DNA from 3 places in the Ruoffia sp. FAM 26254 genome. Region 1 is predicted to be linked to each of the others. Evidence: predicted binding sites of a transcription regulator. Region 1 holds the regulator's gene; each other region holds the start of a gene.
The links. The regulator LexA, encoded in region 1, represses DNA repair genes until DNA is damaged. The targets are predictions, from matches to a motif close to CNAACANNTGTTNG.
Positions count from the first base shown of each region.

Region 2: the regulator LexA is predicted to act here: its motif matches at 4,472-4,485, upstream of uvrB (excinuclease ABC subunit UvrB).
Region 3: the regulator LexA is predicted to act here: its motif matches at 5,131-5,144, upstream of uvrA (excinuclease ABC subunit UvrA).

Region 1 is NZ_JBGQQY010000014.1:40,595-47,230, reverse strand. Features, by position in the region: gene ACEN3Z_RS05350 (Abi family protein) at 1-261, shown strand, start outside; gene ACEN3Z_RS05345 (YneF family protein) at 379-591, opposite strand; gene ACEN3Z_RS05340 (DUF896 domain-containing protein) at 664-912, opposite strand; gene lexA (transcriptional repressor LexA) at 1,001-1,618, shown strand; gene ACEN3Z_RS05330 (adenine phosphoribosyltransferase) at 1,702-2,214, opposite strand; gene recJ (single-stranded-DNA-specific exonuclease RecJ) at 2,223-4,556, opposite strand; gene ACEN3Z_RS05320 (lipopolysaccharide assembly LapA domain-containing protein) at 4,562-4,972, opposite strand; gene ACEN3Z_RS05315 (SDR family NAD(P)-dependent oxidoreductase) at 4,973-5,779, opposite strand; gene rnz (ribonuclease Z) at 5,796-6,636, opposite strand, start outside.
Region 2 is NZ_JBGQQY010000017.1:11,415-18,050, reverse strand. Features, by position in the region: gene rpsO (30S ribosomal protein S15) at 1-43, opposite strand, end outside; gene ACEN3Z_RS05930 (acyltransferase family protein) at 202-2,256, opposite strand; gene uvrB (excinuclease ABC subunit UvrB) at 2,458-4,452, opposite strand; gene rpsT (30S ribosomal protein S20) at 4,704-4,958, shown strand; gene holA (DNA polymerase III subunit delta) at 5,027-6,043, opposite strand; gene ACEN3Z_RS05910 (glycine cleavage system protein H) at 6,128-6,424, opposite strand; gene ACEN3Z_RS05905 (FtsW/RodA/SpoVE family cell cycle protein) at 6,445-6,636, opposite strand, start outside.
Region 3 is NZ_JBGQQY010000005.1:43,322-49,957, forward strand. Features, by position in the region: gene pnpS (two-component system histidine kinase PnpS) at 1-244, shown strand, start outside; gene pstC (phosphate ABC transporter permease subunit PstC) at 591-1,454, shown strand; gene pstA (phosphate ABC transporter permease PstA) at 1,454-2,275, shown strand; gene pstB (phosphate ABC transporter ATP-binding protein PstB) at 2,281-3,039, shown strand; gene phoU (phosphate signaling complex protein PhoU) at 3,082-3,738, shown strand; gene ACEN3Z_RS02475 (substrate-binding domain-containing protein) at 3,964-5,055, shown strand; gene uvrA (excinuclease ABC subunit UvrA) at 5,204-6,636, shown strand, end outside.

The sequences.
Region 1 (6,636 bases):
GATTTTAAGTGTAAGTCAGATATAAAGTATTACAATGATTTACATGATAATTACAATATCTCAAAAAATAGTTTCAGAAATGATGTATATAACGTTTTTATCATATTGCAATGTTTTGTTAGTCGAAATGAATATGCTTACTTACATAATTCATTTCTAAAACAAATTAAGAATTTGGATAAAAAACTAAATTCTATTTCTATTAATGTCATTCTAAAAAGTTTGGGATTTCCAGAGGATTGGCATGAAAATAACAAATAATTTATTCATTAATACTCTTTTAGTATTCTGAATTTTAAATTTTTTTCATAGGAAAAAAGGGTTGATGACACATAAATGTCATCAACCCTTTTTATAATTATTTTTACAAACGTTATATTAACGCTGTTTCATTGAGTTCATAATTTGTTGAACTTTCTTTTTAGATGGTTTTTGACCCATTTGAGCCATCATTTGAGAAATCATTCTCTCGTCGATCGGTGGATTTTCCTTAAAGTAATCCATCATATACTTTCTTGATAGGAAGAAACCAGCGACAAAACCAATAATTAATGCAATAAATACGATAACTAACCATATCCAAGTTGCCATTTAACTACACCTCTCTTCTAAACTTCATGTAATACAATAATACTAAATAATCATTGTGTTGACTAGAGAAAATTATTCGTTGTCTCTATTATGTAAGCCACGTTCTTTTTGAATCTCTTTAACTTTATTAGGAGTTAAGTCTTCCCCTTCAGGATCAACGACTTTAATTCCCTCAATTTGAGCACCAATGCTATCTCTCATACTTTGAATGTATTCTTTGTGCAGGTTTTTTCTTTCAATCGATTCTTCTTCAGTGATTGTCCCTGCTTTGTTCTTTTTAGACAATTCGTTGATGCGTTTGATCTTATCCTTACTTAACATATAATCACTCCTTTACTACGAACATTTGTTTGCTAAGCGTTATTATAAATGCTATACTAAAAACAATAAAAACGAAAGAGTTGAAATTATGAAATCAATATCAGCAAAGCAATTAAATATACTTGATTGTATATATAAAGCAATTGACTCTAATGGATACCCGCCAACTGTCAGAGAAATTGGAGCAGAAGTTGGATTAGCTTCGACATCTACTGTTCATGGTCATCTTTCTCGATTAGAAGGCAAAGGTTACTTAGTCCGTGACGCGAGTAAGACACGTGCGTTAGAACTGACGCCAATTGCGCTTGAAGCTTTGGGTATTTCAAGAAAGGATATCCCTTTACTTGGTCGCGTTGCTGCCGGTGCGCCTATCTTAGCAATTGAAGAGGCCGTTGATTATTATCCAATTCCACCTAATTTAGAACATTTTGATAGCAATGATTTATTCATGCTCCAAATTGACGGTGAAAGTATGATCAATGCCGGTATCTTCAATGGTGATTTAATTACAGTTCGTCGCCAACCTTCTGCTAATAATGGTGATATCGTTGTCGCTTTGACTGATGATGACGAAGCAACTTGTAAGACTTTTTACAAACAGTCTGATCACTATATTTTACGTCCCGAAAATGACGCTATGGATGACATTATTTTAAACTCAGTCCAAATATTAGGTAAAGTTATTAGCTTATACCGTGAATTTTAGATTTCAAATATATTAATTAAAACGAAATCCGAACACTATAGTAGAGTTCGGATTTTTTTGAATTTTAAAATAAAGAGTAGATATTAGTATTGCATTAAAGCTTTATAGTTATAACCTTCAATTTTTTCTCTACCGTTTAATTCTTTCAATTCAATTAAGAATGCAATTCCTACAACTTCTCCACCTAGTTTTTCAACTAAGTCGATTGTAGCTTTAACCGTACCACCTGTTGCTAATAAATCATCGATAATGATAACTTTTTGACCAGGTGTAATAGCATCTTTATGCATTGTTAATACATCAGTACCATATTCAAGTTCGTATTCGACTTCAATAATTTCACGAGGTAATTTCCCTCTTTTACGAACTGGCGCAAAGCCAATTTCCATTGCGTAAGCTACAGGACATCCGACAATAAAGCCACGTGCTTCAGGTCCAACAGCTACTTCAGCTCCTACTTCTCTTACATAGTCCACAATTTCTTGTGTCGCTTGCGCAAAAGCAGGTCCATTTGCCATTAATGGTGTAATATCACGAAACGTTACGCCTTCCTTTGGATAATCTTCGATTGAAGCAATATAATCATTTAAGTTCATTTAGTTATTTAATTCCCTTCAAAATATTCTTTAATAGCGTCTATCGGCTGATAATTTAATAAAGCCTCTGACTTATATTCACTTTCATATTGAATAAAAGTCTTTAAGTGAGGTAGATCAATTTTATTATTTGTTGCTTCTTTATTAAACTCTAACCGACCATTCTTAATTGTAACAAATTCTGCTTCTAAAAACATCAAAAACATTCCTTTTAATTTAACTGGGTGTATATTTAATGCTTTTGTTATGTTTTCAAATTCTGTTTTGTACATAAATTCTTGCTTGGCAAAGATATATTTGTACAAATCAACGAACTCTTCTCGAGAAGGGATACCTGCCATATATTTCGATTCCTGAACAAATGATCCTAGATAGACTTTCGACCAAGCTTGTGTATTCACTATCTCTTTCAATTGTTGTAATTGAATCGGCGGCTCCATTACGATGAGGTTATTATATTGGGCTAAATTAACTTTTGATGCATTCTCATATAATACAACAGCTGCACCGTTCAATTGCTTGGACATATAATCTGCAATCGGCTGATGGGCGAATAAATATAAAGCTTTATCTATACTTAACAAATCTTTGTGAATCTTGCTTGAGCGGTAATCTAACCACTGAGAGCCATTAACTCCCATATCTTTCACCATTAACTGTGGAAGACGGTTCCCGTTCCATTCATTAATATCTAACTCACCAACTACAGATACCACACTGCCGTTCTCTAAGCTTTCAGCTTGCTCTGCTTTGCCAAAGCCAATGGCTTGTAATTCGACTTTGGTATCCGTTTGGCTTAGGGCAAGTTTAACATGGTTTTTATCTACTCCAATAAATCTAATTGTGTTAATATGAGCATCTTTAACCATAAACTGCGGTTTTGGATTATCCGTACCGAAAGGCCCTAATAAGTTCACTTCATTAATAAAATCAATCGTCATTTCATTCACACTTAACGGCATATCAATGACAATTGGCTCAGGTTCGTTTAGTAATTCAGTGTAGTGTACAAAGCTTTTGTGGATGCTTTGTTTAAAGTCTTCCCAATTCTCTTCATCAATCGTTAATCCAGCTGCTTGACTGTGACCACCGAAGTAAGTTAGGTACTCATTTTGTTTAACGAGTTCTTCGAAGATATTTATCTTAGATACACTTCTTGAACTTCCTTTATATTGTTTTTTCTCTTCTATATATTGAAAGACAATCGCAGGTCTTTGGTATTTTTTAACTAAACGACTTGCAGCAATCCCTAAGACTCCGGCAGGCCAATCTTTATCTGCTTCAATAATAATATTTGGAATCGAGTCATACTGAGCCATACGATTTTCGATTTCTATAGTGATGTTTTCGGTGATAGATTTTCTTTCACGATTCTTTTCATTCACTATTTCTAATAACGATTCCGCTTCAGAAATATCTAATGTTTTCAATAACTCTAAGCCCGGCGTCGGATCTCCTAATCGACCAACTGCATTTAAACGTGGACCAATAATAAAGCCAATCGTCTCACTCGTTAAGTTATCTAAATTAACTTTTTCATTTTGTAATAATAATTGTAAACCAACGCGCATCGAGTCTTTAATTAGAGTCAATCCACTTAATACAATCGTTCGATTTTCATCCGTTAAAGACACCATATCTGCAACCGTACCGATTGCTGCCAATTCAACAGCTTCTGTGGGTACTTCACCTAATAAGGCACTGACCACCTTCAAAGCAACTCCCGCCCCACTTAATTCTGGGAAAGGATATTGACCTGAAGGATGTTTTGGATGAATAATTGAGAATGCATTCGGTAATTCACTTTGCAATTCATGGTGATCGGTAATAATACAATCCACACCTATATCATTCATTGCATCCACAGCTTCAAAACCAGCCACACCATTATCAACAGTAATGATTAATCGAATATCAAATTCGTCAACCAACTTACTCCAACGTGCTTTATTCGGTCCATAACCGTCCTTTAAGCGGTTTGGTAAATAATAATGGACATTGGCTCCAATCGTCTCTAATGTCTCATACATTATCAATGTGCTGGTAATGCCGTCTGCATCATAATCTCCATAGATTAATATGGGTTCAAACTCTTCAATCGCTGTTTGAATACGGTCAATTGTTTTGTCCATCTCAAATAATAAAAATGGATCATGATATAGTTGAGGTTTTTGATTTGTTTTTTCGATTAACTCTTCTGCACTTGTTATACCTCTAATTGAACATAGGCGTAAAAAAGTTGAACTAAAAGTTGTTTCATTATTGTCTAAAATACTTTTGGAAGCGTCTCTATTAATCTCCGGTCTGATTTGCCAATCAAACTGTGCCATATTGAACTTCACGAATATTACACTTCCTCTGTTGTATCAGTAACTACTTCTTCTTTTGACTCTGGTTTTTCATCTGATTCTACAGAAATTGTATTACGTGAAACACGCTCTTGTTCTTCAATCTTACTGCGTAACTCAGCAATTGCTGCATCTTTTTCAATCGCTGTATTTGAGTGATTATGTTTCTCTTTTGTTAATTGTTTTTCTAACTCTTTATTTTTCTTTCTGTTTGATTGAATCGCAGACATTGATGCAATCATTCCAATGATAACACCAACCAAAATACTGAATAATACAACTAAGACAAGCGATACTTCAAATTGAGTGAAAAAGAAATCAATTCCAACAACATTTGTATTTTGTAATGCAAAAACGACTACTAAGATAAGTAACATAATAATCGCTATAACTTTCCATTGTTCTTTCATCTAATTATCCTCCTTGAAATTTAACATTTCTCCTGCTAATTTATCTCCAATGTTTGGAAACACTTTATATAGTATATCAATAATATGATAATAACGGGGACGATTTAACTCTCTTTTACGACGTGATGGTTTTAAATGCTTAGTCACATCTTTCGCTAATTTTTGCGGATCTAATGCAAATGCCTTAATTCGGTCATAATACTCTTTAGAATTTGAATTATAATTAAAAAAATCCGTCTTGACTGGTCCAGGATTAATTGTGGTCACATCAATACCAAACCGCTTTAACTCCAATCTTAAACTATTCGCGTAGCCTATCACAGCAAACTTTGATGCAGAATAGACACTTGAGCTTGGTGTTGCTATTTTTCCAGCTATGGAAGAAATGAATAAAATATGTCCTGGTGTATTTTTTATAATCATCTCTCTGGCTACTAATTGGGACAAATAAATCATCGCATAAGTATTAATTTTAAAGAGTTGATCAATTTCTTTTGCCGTGAAATCTACTGCTTTTTTAAATATACCCATACCACTTGAATTAATCAAATAATCTATATGACCAAAAGCATTGATTGTTTCTTCCACCGTTTCTTCAATTCCCTTTACCTCAGACAAATCTTTTGCTAGCACAAGTGTTTGAGTATCGTATTCTCGTTTTAATGTATCTGCCAATTCAGAGAGTACTTCTTCTCTTCGAGATACTAATACAAGTTTTGCACTTTTTTTAGCCATTTCAAAAGCAATCGCTTTACCAATTCCACTTGAAGCACCCGTCAATAAAACAACCTTGTTTTTCAGAAACATAATCTCACCCTTTCAATTATATTTCAAATTCATTTAAGTCATAAGCAACTTTCGTTTGTTTGAATATAGACCGTGCATCTTTTTCTAATTGTTTTACATCTGCCCCTAAATATCTCGAGCTAATGTGATTTAAATATAATTGCTTAACATTTGATGCTTTAGCAACTTGAGCCGCTTGTTCGACCGTAGAATGGAAATAACGATTGGCCATTTTGTTCTCGCCTTTTGCATGTGTCCCTTCATGAACAAGAACATCAGCATCTTCGGCTAATTTCTTGATGTTTGCATTGGGTCTCGTATCTCCTATGATTGCAATCACTTTGCCTGGTTGGACTTCACCAACAAAATCTTTACCATCCAGTTTAGTACCATCTTCTAAAGTGACTGTTTTTCCATTTTTTAACATCCCAAATATCGGTCCGTTAGGAATATTGTATTCTTTAAGTTTATCAACCAATAACACACCATCGGATTTCGGTTCTTCAATTCTATAGCCAAATGACAGAATATTATGTTGTAGAGGTAAGTATTTAACTTTCCAGCCCTTATTTAATTGAATTTCGCCACCCTTTGGATCTAGTTCAACTATATTTACTTTATAAAGTAAATTTGATTTTGAATATTTTAATGATGCATTAATGTATTGTTCAATACCTGTAGGTCCGTAGATGGTAATAGGTTGGTTATCTCCGCCTTGAAACGAACGACTACTTAAAAATCCTGGTAAGCCGAATATATGATCTCCATGCATATGAGTAATAAATATATTTTTGACCTTACCCGGTTTTAATGTTGTTTTTAATATTTGATGTTGAGTTCCTTCTCCACAGTCAAATAGCCAAGTTTCATTCAATTCA
Region 2 (6,636 bases), on a different contig from region 1:
ATTCTTTCATGATTTCTGTTTTACGTTCTTTTGTTAAAGCCATCTCATTTCACCTCTTTCTTTTTTATCCCTGATGCCAAGAAAAGCGTTGGTGATTCGCTGAACTGAGCATAGGTACTATATAGTATTCCATGCACTTTTACAATGCTAGATTACCACTTGGTATAATTTACACTATATGGTAAGTGAATGCAAGAATTTTTATTCAATTTCTTCAATTGTTTCCTCTGGTAAATGTTGAAACATCGTTTGAGTGACAATTACAGCAAAGTGTTCCATTCCTTCTGGTGTGTGATGGACTTCATCTTCTGTATACCAGTCAGGATTACCTTGTTGATAGCTATACCAATCAACTTCAAAGGCATTTGTATATTTTTTAGCCGTATCTTTAATTGTGTCATTCACGTTTTGAATGTGCATTACTCGTGAGTTTGTGTTTACAAAGAATACATTCCGCTCTTCTCCCGCAATGGACATCAATTCATCCATTCCTTCTTGATCCAATCCTGCGTTTGTTCCAAGGACCACGACTAAATTCTCTTGAACTTCGCCATCACGTACCATGTCACGTAAGATGTCATTTGCATCCCACAATTGTAAGCTTCCTTGACCATAGATATTTCCATTCCAGAAAATTTCGTCTACTTTCGGTGTAAAGTGTAAAGCGATAGAATCTCCAAAGAAAGTCACTGGCACTTCAGTGGCAAATAATAATTCTTGTGGCGTCAACTCATCGAATACAATTGGATTTAAATCTTCAAATTCATCAAACACTTCTTGGTTCTCAGCAATGAGTTCTTGAAGTTCCGCTGACAATGTTTCTTGTTCAAAATAAATATTTTGTAATGTTTCTACAGGATCTTCAACTTCCAACTCGTTAACGAAGACCGTCTCAAATGTATCATCCACTTGGTCTAAATCTTCATTAACTTGGATAATTGGCAGACTTAATGGATACGTGGTGTTCAATAAGTTAGGTTTCGTCTGAAAAGCTTGATATTCTAATTCGAATAAAGACACACGTTTATTATCTGCTGAATAGATAAGTCCTCGAACAAATAAAACTATTAAGGCGACGTAAGCAATAAAGATGAATAACTTAGGCTGGAGGAATTTTCTCTGATCAATCATATGACCGATATCTTCCGCATCTTCTTTAAAGTTGAGTGAAGAACCAAACCAAATTCTCACGCCCCCGCTTTCAATAACACGGTAAAAAATTTCCCCAACAATTGCTAATGTAATCAGAGATAAGACATTGACTACGGTAATGTTTTCTCCTAATTCACGGTAAAATGCTAAGTAAAAGACAATAATTGGGTAATACCATAGGTAGTATGAATATGACCTTTTACCAATAAGATGCAGTGGTTTTAAACTTAGCCAACTTGTCACTGTCGGTGCCCCTACAGTAATTGAAAATACGAGTAACATACTCAACACATTAAATACTGACATCCACAGTAGATACGTCGCTTCGTTTTGATCCGATTGAGTGAACACAATCCAAATCATTCCCCCTGCAGACAATATTGCTATTAAATTGTATACAAACAGTTTAATTCTAGATTTATAAAATAAATTTAAAATGGTCGGTGTGATGTAAGCTGCAGCTACACCAATTGCAAATGATGCAAAGCGGGTTTCAATACCGTAATAAACACGCGTTGGATCCTCGCCTGGTGTATATAAGAATAAGATGGCTACATGACTTAGCAAAACAATAAAAAGCCAAATAATTCCTTTAGAAGGAATCGATAGTTTTAATCTTTGTAATAGTAAGATGATACCGGTTGCGATTAGAACTGATTGTAAGTGAATCGCATTATACCAAAGATGAGTAAAAGGCGATGCATCTGACATTTGTACAAAATAAGATTGATCCGTCACTATTTGATAAATATTATTTACAAAAAACAACCCAGAAAATATATCACTCTGAATATGTCTTAATTCAGTTGGATATAATATATATAAGCCGACAACGATAAATAATAAGAGCCACAAGAGTGGTATAAAGAGCCTCTCTATCGTATGTAGTAGATACTTTCCGATCGCTTTCCATTGAATTGATGCTTTAACCGGCTGAACTTTCTCAATATTTCTTGCAAAAAAGAACCCTCCAATAACAAGAAATGTATTCACCATGAAAAAACCGCCTGGTATTATGGAAGGGAATAAATGATAAGCAACGACGGCCATAATCGCTAAACCTTTTAAGCCATCAAAACTTTGCACTCTCTTCTGTTGTCGCATTATATTACCTCCTGATTAAGAATGACCTCCATAAATTATTATATAGGAAGCATTATTATTATAAAAGGCCAAATCTACTTTTATCTTAATTAATTCAAATTTTCTCTAATGAGTAAATTATTTTAAAAAAGTCTCAAAACATAAAAAGAACAAAACACTTCAGACTATCATGTAGTCAAAAGTATTTTGTCCTAAATTTAATTATTTTCTTTTAAAGAAAGTCGCTTTAAGTTCCATAACTATATCTCTTAAATCAGCTGCCGCTTCAAAGTTTAAATCTTTAGCGTATTGACGCATCTCCATCTCAAGTCGCTCAAGCTCTTCTTCACGTTGAAGACGAGACAATTGTTTGAATTGAGCTAAGATATTCTCTTCTTGTTCTTCACCTTCAACTTCATGCGTAATTCGAATAAGATCACGAACTTCTTTCTTAATCGTTTTGGGTGTAATGCCATGTTCTTTATTATAAGAGATTTGAATCTCACGACGACGCTCAGTTTCTTCAATAGCTTTTGTCATTGAGTCCGTCATTTTATCTGCATACATAATAACATGCCCATTCTCGTTACGAGCCGCACGCCCAATCGTTTGGATTAATGCACGCTCACCTCGTAAGAACCCTTCCTTATCCGCATCTAAGATGGCGACTAATGACACTTCTGGTACGTCAATCCCCTCTCTTAGTAAGTTAATACCAATAAGGACATCAAAGATCCCTAACCTTAAATCACGAATAATCTCCGTTCTTTCTAAAGTTTTAATATCACTATGTAAGTATTTGACTTTAATATCGACTTCTTTAAGATAGTCCGTTAAGTCTTCAGACATTTTTTTCGTCAAGGTCGTAATAAACACACGTTCATCACGCTCAGTTCGTTTCGTAATTTCTTGAATTAAATCATCAATCTGACCCTTAATTGGTCGGACTTCAACAACTGGATCTAATAAACCAGTTGGACGTATAATTTGCTCAACATATTCGTCATCAGTATGTTCTAATTCATATGGACCTGGTGTAGCTGAAATATAGATGATTTGGTTGACATGCTTTTCAAACTCTTCTAACCTAAGTGGTCTATTGTCTAAAGCACTTGGTAATCTGAAGCCATAATCAATTAATTGTTGCTTCCGAGCTCTGTCCCCATTATACATCCCTCGAATTTGTGGCATCGTCATATGTGACTCATCCACTACAATCAAGAAATCATCTGGGAAGAAGTCAATTAACGTATAAGGTTGCTCTCCAGGCGCACGCCCGTCCATATGTCTTGAATAGTTCTCAATCCCATTACAATACCCCATCTCAAGGAGCATTTCTAAATCATAGGTCGTCCGTTGCTCTAAACGTTGTGCTTCTAAGAGTTTATTCTCAGAACGCAATTCTTCTAATCTCTCTTCTAACTCCGCTTTAATCGTAGTAACAGCTTGTAATGTTTGATCTTGGTCAGCCACGAAGTGAGTTGCGGGATAGATAGGATAATGATCGACGTCATTTTTAATCTCGCCTGTCATTACATCTACTTCGCGAATTCTATCAATTTCGTCACCGAAAAATTCAATTCGAATCACTTCACTATCACGCGAAGCTAAGAACACTTCAACCACATCTCCACGGACTCTAAAAGTTCCCCGCTGAAAGTCAATGTCATTTCTAACAAACTGCATGTCAATTAGCTGACGCAATACTTCTTCGCGCGATACTTCTTGCCCTTTTCTAATTGATAAAACTTGATTACGATACATCTCTGGATCCACTAACCCGTAAATACAAGAAACTGATGCGACAACAATAACATCTCGCCGCTCCAATAATGCGGATGAAGCGGAATGTCGTAGCTTATCAATTTCATCATTGACCATTGCTTCTTTTTCAATATATGAATCCGATGATGGAACATAAGCCTCAGGTTGATAGTAATCATAGTAAGACACAAAGTATTCGATTGAATTCTCTGGGAAAAACTCTAATAATTCACTATACAGTTGACCTGCTAAAGTTTTATTATGAGCTAAAACTAAAGTAGGTTTATTTACTTCTTTAATTACATTGGCAATCGTAAACGTCTTTCCTGTACCAGTTGCACCTAATAGCACTTGTTCTTTTTCACCATTATTTAATCCATTAACTAACTCTTTAATTGCTTGAGGTTGATCACCGTTTGGCTCATACTGAGATATTAATTTAAATTTATCCATTTACTGCCTCCTCATTAACCGAACATTTATTCGCTTAAACCATAATACTCTATAATGATATAAAATTCTACTTCTTTGTTTCAATATGTTTATATAAGTGTTTAAGCAATCTTCTCTTATAATTTCAGTTTAAAACAAACAAAAAAAGATTGCATCACTCTTCTATTTTATTGTATAATAATTTTTGTTGACTAAGTTAGCAAATGCTTATATACTAGACAAATGAAATCAGTAAGAAAGAGGTGACACCAATGGCAAACTCTAAATCAGCTATTAAACGTGCTCGTCAATCAAGTGTAAAAGAACAACGTAATACTGCACAAGTTTCGAAAATGCGTTCATTAATCAAAGATTTTCGTAATGCAGTAGAAACTGGTGAAGGTGACGTGAATGAATTATTCGCTAAAGCTTCTAAACAAATTGACCGTACTGCAGGTAAAGGATTAATCCACGCAAACAAAGCAGCACGTAACAAATCTACATTAGCAAACTTAATGAATAAATAATTAAGATACTTTATCTTGATTACAAAAAAACGAAAATGAACTTTAAAAAGTTCATTTTCGTTTTTTTTTTATAAAGAAGTTAACTTTGATAATAAGATATAAAAGTGAGTCTCTTTATCCCCGACACCTGTCTTCATTCTAAAATCTACTTCTGCCATCTCAACATAAAAATTAAGTAATTCTGATAATTGCAAGGATCTTCCTGATGTTAGTGCAAGCTTCACTCGATATGGATGAATGCCTAACTGTTTCGCAATGTCGGCTTGATTCATTCCTTGTCTACCCAAAATCATTGACTGGACAATCACTCTAAATTGAGAAACCATTAATGCGTGTAAAGCAATTGGTTCATGACGCATTAATAATAAGTCTTGGTAAATTTGAATGGCTTGTATAATATTTTTATTCGCTACGGCATTGGTTAATTGGAATACGTCTGATTCAAGCGTACGTGGAACAAGTGATTGGACAGAATCGAGTGTGATTCTACCTTCAGTTTGTCCAAATATTTCCAGTTTATTCACTTCTGTCATTGCATTAGTTAGTTGATAGTTTACCCTAATTAACAATTCCTCAACAGCCTCACGTGTAAATGAAATATCTAAATTATTAATATAAGATTGAACATACCGCCCTACTTGACCTTCATCGAGCTCTGATATATCGACCATTTTCGTTTGTTTATTAAAACTTTTAGTCAGTTTCTTTCGCTTATCTAAGGATGGATTTTCAACATTAAAGATTAAAATAGTTGCTTGGTTCGGATTTTCTAAATAACCCAGTAATCGTTTTTGTTCAGAATCACTTAATTTATTCTTACTTTGTGAATTTAAAAACGTTGCATTCGACACAACGAGCACTCGATAATCAGAGAAAAAAGAAAACATCTCTGCTTCATCCAAAACGTCATTCATCGTCACTTCTTGTAAGTCAATTCGTGAGATATCTAAAACATCGATCCCGCCTAATTGTTGAAATAAGCCTTCCATAAACTGGTTTTTGAGGTAATTCTCAGATCCGACAACCGTATAGATTGGATCAATTTGTTTCTTATTGATTTGTTGCATGACTTGTTGGAACTCCATCTTTTCCCTCCTTCATATAAAATAAAACGAACATCACCAAAGTTTAATACATCAAGGTAATATCCGTTTTATTATCATAATCTTTTACTTTTGAATTTTTACTACCCAGTTATTTGCCGTATCTGAAGAATTAAGTAAAGATGGTGTATCTTCTGCTTTCTCATTACGTTCAATAAGTTTTCCTTGAATAGGTGATGGTATTTCAATCGCAGCTTTAGAAGCTTCAACATTAATAATTGTATCATCAACATCAATGTTTCCTAATGAAGCGATATTTGCATATGAAATATCTCCTGCTTCATCTTGCAATTCAGGCGTTAAACCAATCGTTACAATATTCTCTTCTTCAGTCATCCATAAATTCTTATTTAATAATTCCAATATTAATCACCCTTCTAAATTTAATAACTAAAATCATCTTCCATACCAAACATATAGCTTCGGTGATGATATTTCATTGATAGAACTAAACCAATCCCAATCATGTTTCCTAGTAAAGCCGAACCACCTTGAGAAACAAATGGCAGTGGAACCCCCGTGATTGGTAATAAACCAATCGCCATTCCGATATTCTCTAGAACGTGGAATAAAAT
Region 3 (6,636 bases), on a different contig from region 1:
ACAAGTTAATAATTCTGTACATTTTTCTGTTTCAGATAAAGGAATTGGAATTCCAAAAGCAGACCAAGAACGAATTTTTGAACGCTTCTATCGAGTAGATAAAGGGCGAAGTCGAAATTCAGGTGGAACCGGGCTTGGTTTATCAATTGTACGTAACTTAATTATGAACATGAACGGAACCATTCATGTTGAAAGTGAGGTGGGAATTGGTACCACATTCCATATCAAACTCCCTTTAGAATAATTTATTTCCCATTGAGTCAAGCTAAAAGTTATATTAAAAAAGCATTTAATAAAGCGAAAAAGTATGAGTCTCACCTATGCAATCTATATATTTTTAATCATAGAAATTATATGCAGAAAAATATATATAGATTCATTTGTGTAATTCGGTTGTAACAATACTTGATGATATAAAGTGTTTTTTTATTGTTGCAATTTTTCCCGAGTTCCCGTCTTTACAATGACTATAATAAACCGCTTTATAAATATTTACACAAAATTTACAATTGAGTTGTAAAATGAAGACGCAAGTATTCTATTACGGTACTTAATTGTAATGTAACTTATTTTTTTAAAGGAGATTCTGTATGCAGTCTAATTTTACTGAAACATTTATGAAATATGTTTTCATAGTGTGTGCGTCATTATCGATTCTTTCGATTATTTTAATATTCTACTTCATTTTTGAAGGTGGAGTACCTTTTATACTTGAAGAAGGAATTGGTAACTTTATTTTTAACGAGGTATGGCGTCCAACTGCTTCCAAACCTTCATTTGGTATCTTACCAATGATTGTTGGGTCACTTGTTGTTACAGCAGGAGCAATTATTATTGGGGTTCCAATCGGTGTTCTTTCTTCTATCTTTATGGCATTCTACTGTCCTGACTGGTTATATAAATTTGTAAAGCCTGCAATTAACTTAATGGCATCAATTCCATCTATTGTATACGGTTATTTTGCATTAAGATTATTTGTGCCATTCTTCCGTGATTTAATGGGTGGAACAGGGATGAATATTGTAACGGCTTCTACATTGTTAGGTATTATGATTTTACCTACTATTATTGGTTTGTCTGAGGCATCTTTACGTGCTGTTCCTAAAGAATACTACTCAGCGAGTGTTGGTTTAGGTGCTGATCATGACCGTTCAGTTATGCGCGTTATATTACCTGCTGCAAAATCAGGTATCTTATCTGCGATTATCTTAGGTATTGGTCGTGCGATTGGTGAGACAATGGCTGTTATTCTTGTAACTGGTAACCAACCAGCAATCCCTAACGATTTAAACCAAGGTGTTCGTACGTTAACGACGAATATTGTTCTGGAGATGGGTTATGCAAGTGGTCGCCATAGAGAAGCGTTAATTGCTACAGCGGTTGTATTATTTATCTTTATTATCCTCCTAAATACTACTTTCATGTTCGTTAAAAACAGAGGAGGGAACGACTAATGACTAAAAAAATCAGCTTTTTTAAAATATTAGTATGGGCAGCAGGTTTATTTACATTAGGTATGTTACTTTTCATTGTAGGTTATATCTTCTATAATGGAATACCTCATTTATCTGCATCAATGTTTGAATGGGATTATACGACTGATAATGTGTCTATGATGCCGTCAATTATTTCAACATTAATTATTATTGGTGCATCATTACTCATTGCAGGTCCAGTAGGAATCTTTACTGGGTTCTACTTAGTAGAATACGCTGATCAAAAAAGTAAATTCTTACCAATTATTCGTTTAGCAACTGATACATTAGCGGCAGTTCCATCAATTGTTTACGGACTGTTTGGTATGCTTTTATTCGTATATCAGTTTGAGTGGGGATATTCTCACTTTGCGGGTATTTTAACGGTAACAATTATGATTTTACCAATCATCATCTCATCTACTGAAGAAGCATTGCGTTCGGTCAATGATTCTTTACGTATGGGTAGTTATGGTTTAGGAGCAGGAAGATTAAGAACAATCTTTACTGTCGTTCTGCCAGTTGCGATGCCAGGTATTCTTTCCGGAGTTATCTTAGCAATTGGACGTATTGTCGGTGAGTCAGCAGCATTTATCTATACTTTAGGATCATCATCAAGTATGATATCATCACTAGGAGATTCAGGTCGTACTCTTGCGGTTCACATGTATATGTTATCTCAAGAAGGACTTCACGTAGATGAGTCATATGCTGTTGCATCGATTCTAATATTAATTGTTCTATTCATTAACGGCTTATCAAATTTAATTGGTAATCGACTAGGCTCTGGAGGGAAATAAAAAATATGGCTAACACAAAATTTAAAATTAAAGACTTAGACTTTTATTACGGTGATTTTCAAGCGTTAAAAAATATTAATATGGATATTGAAGAGAAAGTAGTTACAGCATTTATCGGACCTTCAGGTTGTGGTAAATCAACATTTATCAAAACATTAAATCGTATGCAAGATTTAGTATCATATGCTCGTGTGGATGGATTAATTTCTTTAGATGGTCAAAATATCTACGAAAAAGGCTATGACGCTAATTTATTACGCAAAAAAGTTGGTATGGTGTTCCAACATCCAAACCCATTCCCAAAAAGTATTTATGACAACATTGCTTATGGACCTAGAACTCACGGGATTAAAGATAAAACTCAACTTGACCAAATTGTTGAAGAAAGTTTACGAGCAGCAGCAATTTGGGATGAAGTAAAAGATAAATTAGATAAAAATGCAACAGCAATTTCTGGTGGACAACAACAAAGAATTTGTATTGCACGTGCGATTGCTAACGATCCAGAAGTATTACTTATGGATGAGCCAACTTCTGCACTTGACCCAATTTCTACTGGGAAAATTGAAGAACTTATTTCTGAATTAAAAGAGAAATATACGGTTGTTATTGTTACTCATAATATGCAACAAGCTGCACGTATTTCTGATAAAACAGCATTCTTCTTAACTGGGGAAGTCATTGAATTTGATGATACTGAGAAAATCTTCATTAACCCGTCAGAACAACGCACTGACGATTATATTTCAGGTCGCTTCGGTTAATTTTATTTAAACTAATACGTATATTTTCTAGGAGGAAAAACAGTGAGAGAAGCATTTCAAGAAGAATTAGAAAAATTTTTGGATAAATTAATTATGTTAAGTAACTTCGCTAATGAGTCATTACATAAAGCGATTAAAGCGTTTGACGAAAATGATAATGAATTAGCGCACGAAGTAATTGCTGATGACCTAAGAATTAATGCTTTAAGTGTTGAAATCGAAAGAGATGCATACCTTCTAATAGCATTACAACAACCAGTGACTGGAGATTTAAGAAAAATCTTTACAGTATTTTCTGCAAATTCAGATGTAGAACGTATCGCTGACCATGCAACATCTGTTGCTAAGACTGTCATTCGTCGTAATCCTGACGAAGAAAAAATCGAGCGCCTAGATGATATTGTTAAACAAATGGGTGAGCTTGCTCAAGAGATGATTACTGATGTCATTCAAGCATTTGTTAAGGGTGATGTTAGAGCAGCACGTAAGATTGCTGACCGTGATAATGAGTTAGATGCTCTACAACAACAAATTTATGGAATTGCTGCACAAACAATGGAATTTGATACTGAAGTAATTATCGGAGGTATTAACTATATTGGTGTTGCAAATAACTTAGAACGTATCGGAGATTATGTGACTAATATTTGCGAAAGAATTGTGTACTTACACTCAGGAGACATCGTAGAATTAAACTAATGGCATACCCATCCCCTCTTCATTAAGTTAAGGCTTAATAAAGAGGGGATTTTATTTTATTAAAGTAATCGTTAAGGAGAACAGAGAGTCTTAACATAAAATTTACAATAGATTTACATTAAATTTACAATCGCTTGTTATAATAGAGGTGTGCTGATGGTTTGACTATCAGACGAGTGATTAGATGTCGTTGAAACATTAGAAATCAAAAGGAGATGTACATTAATGAAAAAAACATTAAAAGCTTTACCATTATTAGCAACTGCAGGATTAGTATTATCATCAGTTGTACCAGCATTCGCACAAGAGGGAACAATTAACGTTGTTTCTCGTGAAGATGGATCAGGAACACGTGGAGCATTCGTAGAAATCGTTGGTGTTGTTGACGAAAACGAAGATGACATGACTACTACATCAGCTGCAATCCAAAACGGTACTAACGGAGTTATGCAAACTGTTGCTGGAGATCCAAATGCAATCGGATATATCTCATTAGGTTCATTAAATGATACAGTTAAAGCTGTTACTGTTGATGGAGCAGAAGCTACTCCAGAAGCAATTAACGCTGGAGATTACCCAATCGCTCGTCCATTCGTAGTGGCATGGGGAGAAGATCAATCTGACTTATCAGCTGACTTCTTAACATTCATCCACTCTCAAGAAGGACAAACAATCGTTGAAGAAGAAGGATACATCGCTGTAGACGCTTCTGCATCTGCTGAAGGTGAAGAATCATCTGAAGAAGCTTCATCTGAAGAAACAACTGAAGAATCAGCATCAGAAGAAACAACTGAAGAGCCAGCTGAAGGCGAAGAGTCTGCTGGAGCTGAAGAAGCTGCGTCTGAAGAAGAAACTACAGAAGAAGAAGCTTCATCAGAAGAAACAACTGAAGAAGAGTCAGCTACAGAAGAAGAATCAACTGAAGAAGAATCAGGATCAGTTGTTGCTTCATTACCTTCATACGAAGCTGCTGGCTTAGAAGGAACTATTGAAGTTGTTGGATCTACATCAGTAACTCCAGTTATGGAAGTTTTAGCTGAAGAATACATGGCTTTAAACCCAGACGTAACTATTAACATTACTTCAAATGGTTCATCTGCTGGTATCCAAGCTGCAACTGGTGGAGCTGCTGACTTAGGTATGTCTTCTCGTGAATTAACAGAAGATGAAGCTGCAGCATTAAACCAAACAAACATCGCTCTTGATGGAATTTCTGTTGTAGTTCACCCAGAAAGTACAGTAGAAGATTTATCATTAGAAACAATTCGTTCGATCTTCTTAGGTGAAGTTACTGAGTGGGAAGAAGCAGCTCAATAATTTTTAAACTATCATAGAGATTTATAACACACCTCTTCGGAGGTGTGTTTTTCATTTCTATTTGCAATCTTTTTACGAACAAATGTTTGAGTTTTGTGTTATACTTACAAAAGGTAAATACAACATTATTGAGGAGAGAAAGTTATATATGGCTCAAAAAAATATAATCGTAAAAGGCGCAAGAACACATAACTTAAAGAATCTCGATGTAGAAATTCCTAGAGATAAATTAGTGGTTATGACTGGTTTATCTGGTTCAGGAAAAAGCTCGTTAGCTTTTGATACCTTATATGCCGAAGGACAAAGACGATATGTAGAAAGTTTATCTGCATATGCTAGACAGTTTTTAGGACAAATGGATAAACCAGATGTAGATTCTATTGAAGGTTTGAGCCCAGCAATCTCAATTGACCAAAAAACAACCAGTCAAAATCCACGTTCTACTGTCGGAACAGCAACAGAAATTAACGACTACTTAAGACTTCTATATGCTCGAGTGGGGACACCTTATTGTCCAAATCACGATATTCCAATCGAACGACAAAGCCCAGAGCAAATGGTAGATCGAATCTTAGAATTACCAGACAGAACACGTATCCAAATTCTATCACCTGCTGTGCGTGACAAACGGGGACAACACAAGAAATTATTAGAAAGAATAAGCAAGGATGGCTATATCCGTGTGCGTGTTGATGGGGAAATCTATGATGTATCAGAGGTTCCCGAATTAGAAAAGAATAAAAAACATACGATTGAAGTGGTTGTTGACCGTATAGCTATTAAAGATGGCGTGAGATCACGTTTATTTGATTCAGTTGAACAAGCACTTTTATTCTCTGAAGGTTACATGGTTATTGATGTTATCGGGGAAGAAGAAATGTACTTTAATGAACATTTTGCTTGTCCGTTTTGTGATTTCTCCATCGATGAATTAGAACCTAGACTTTTTTCTTTCAACGCACCATTTGGTGCTTGTCCAAGTTGTGATGGTTTAGGCTCACGTTTAACAGTCGATGAAGAATTGATTATTCCGGATGATAGCTTAAGCATCGAAGAAGGTGTTTTTGCACCTTGGAATCCAATTAGTTCAAATTATTATCCATCAATGATCGATCAATTTTCAAAACAAAATAATATTCCAACGGATGTTCCATATAAAGGTTTAACCAGTGAACAACAAGAAGTGTTAAAATACGGAGATCCGGACGCAACTTTTTCGTTCACATTCAAAACAATGCGAGGCGAAACGAAGACGACGGAGAATACGTTTGAAGGTGTCTTTAATAATGTTCAAAGACGTTATAATGACACAAATTCTGACTACACGCGTGATGTTATGCGAGAATATATGCATGAATTAACGTGTCCAACATGTAAAGGTACTCGCTTAAATGAAGAAGCCTTATCCGTTCGTGTATCAGACAAAAACATCGCCGAAGTAACAGCAATGTCAATTGGTGATGCTAAAAAACACTTTGAAACTATTGACTTCTCAGTGACTGATACGATGATTGCCGATCCAATCATTAAGGAAATCGATGATCGATTGACTTTCTTAAATGAAGTGGGACTGGATTATTT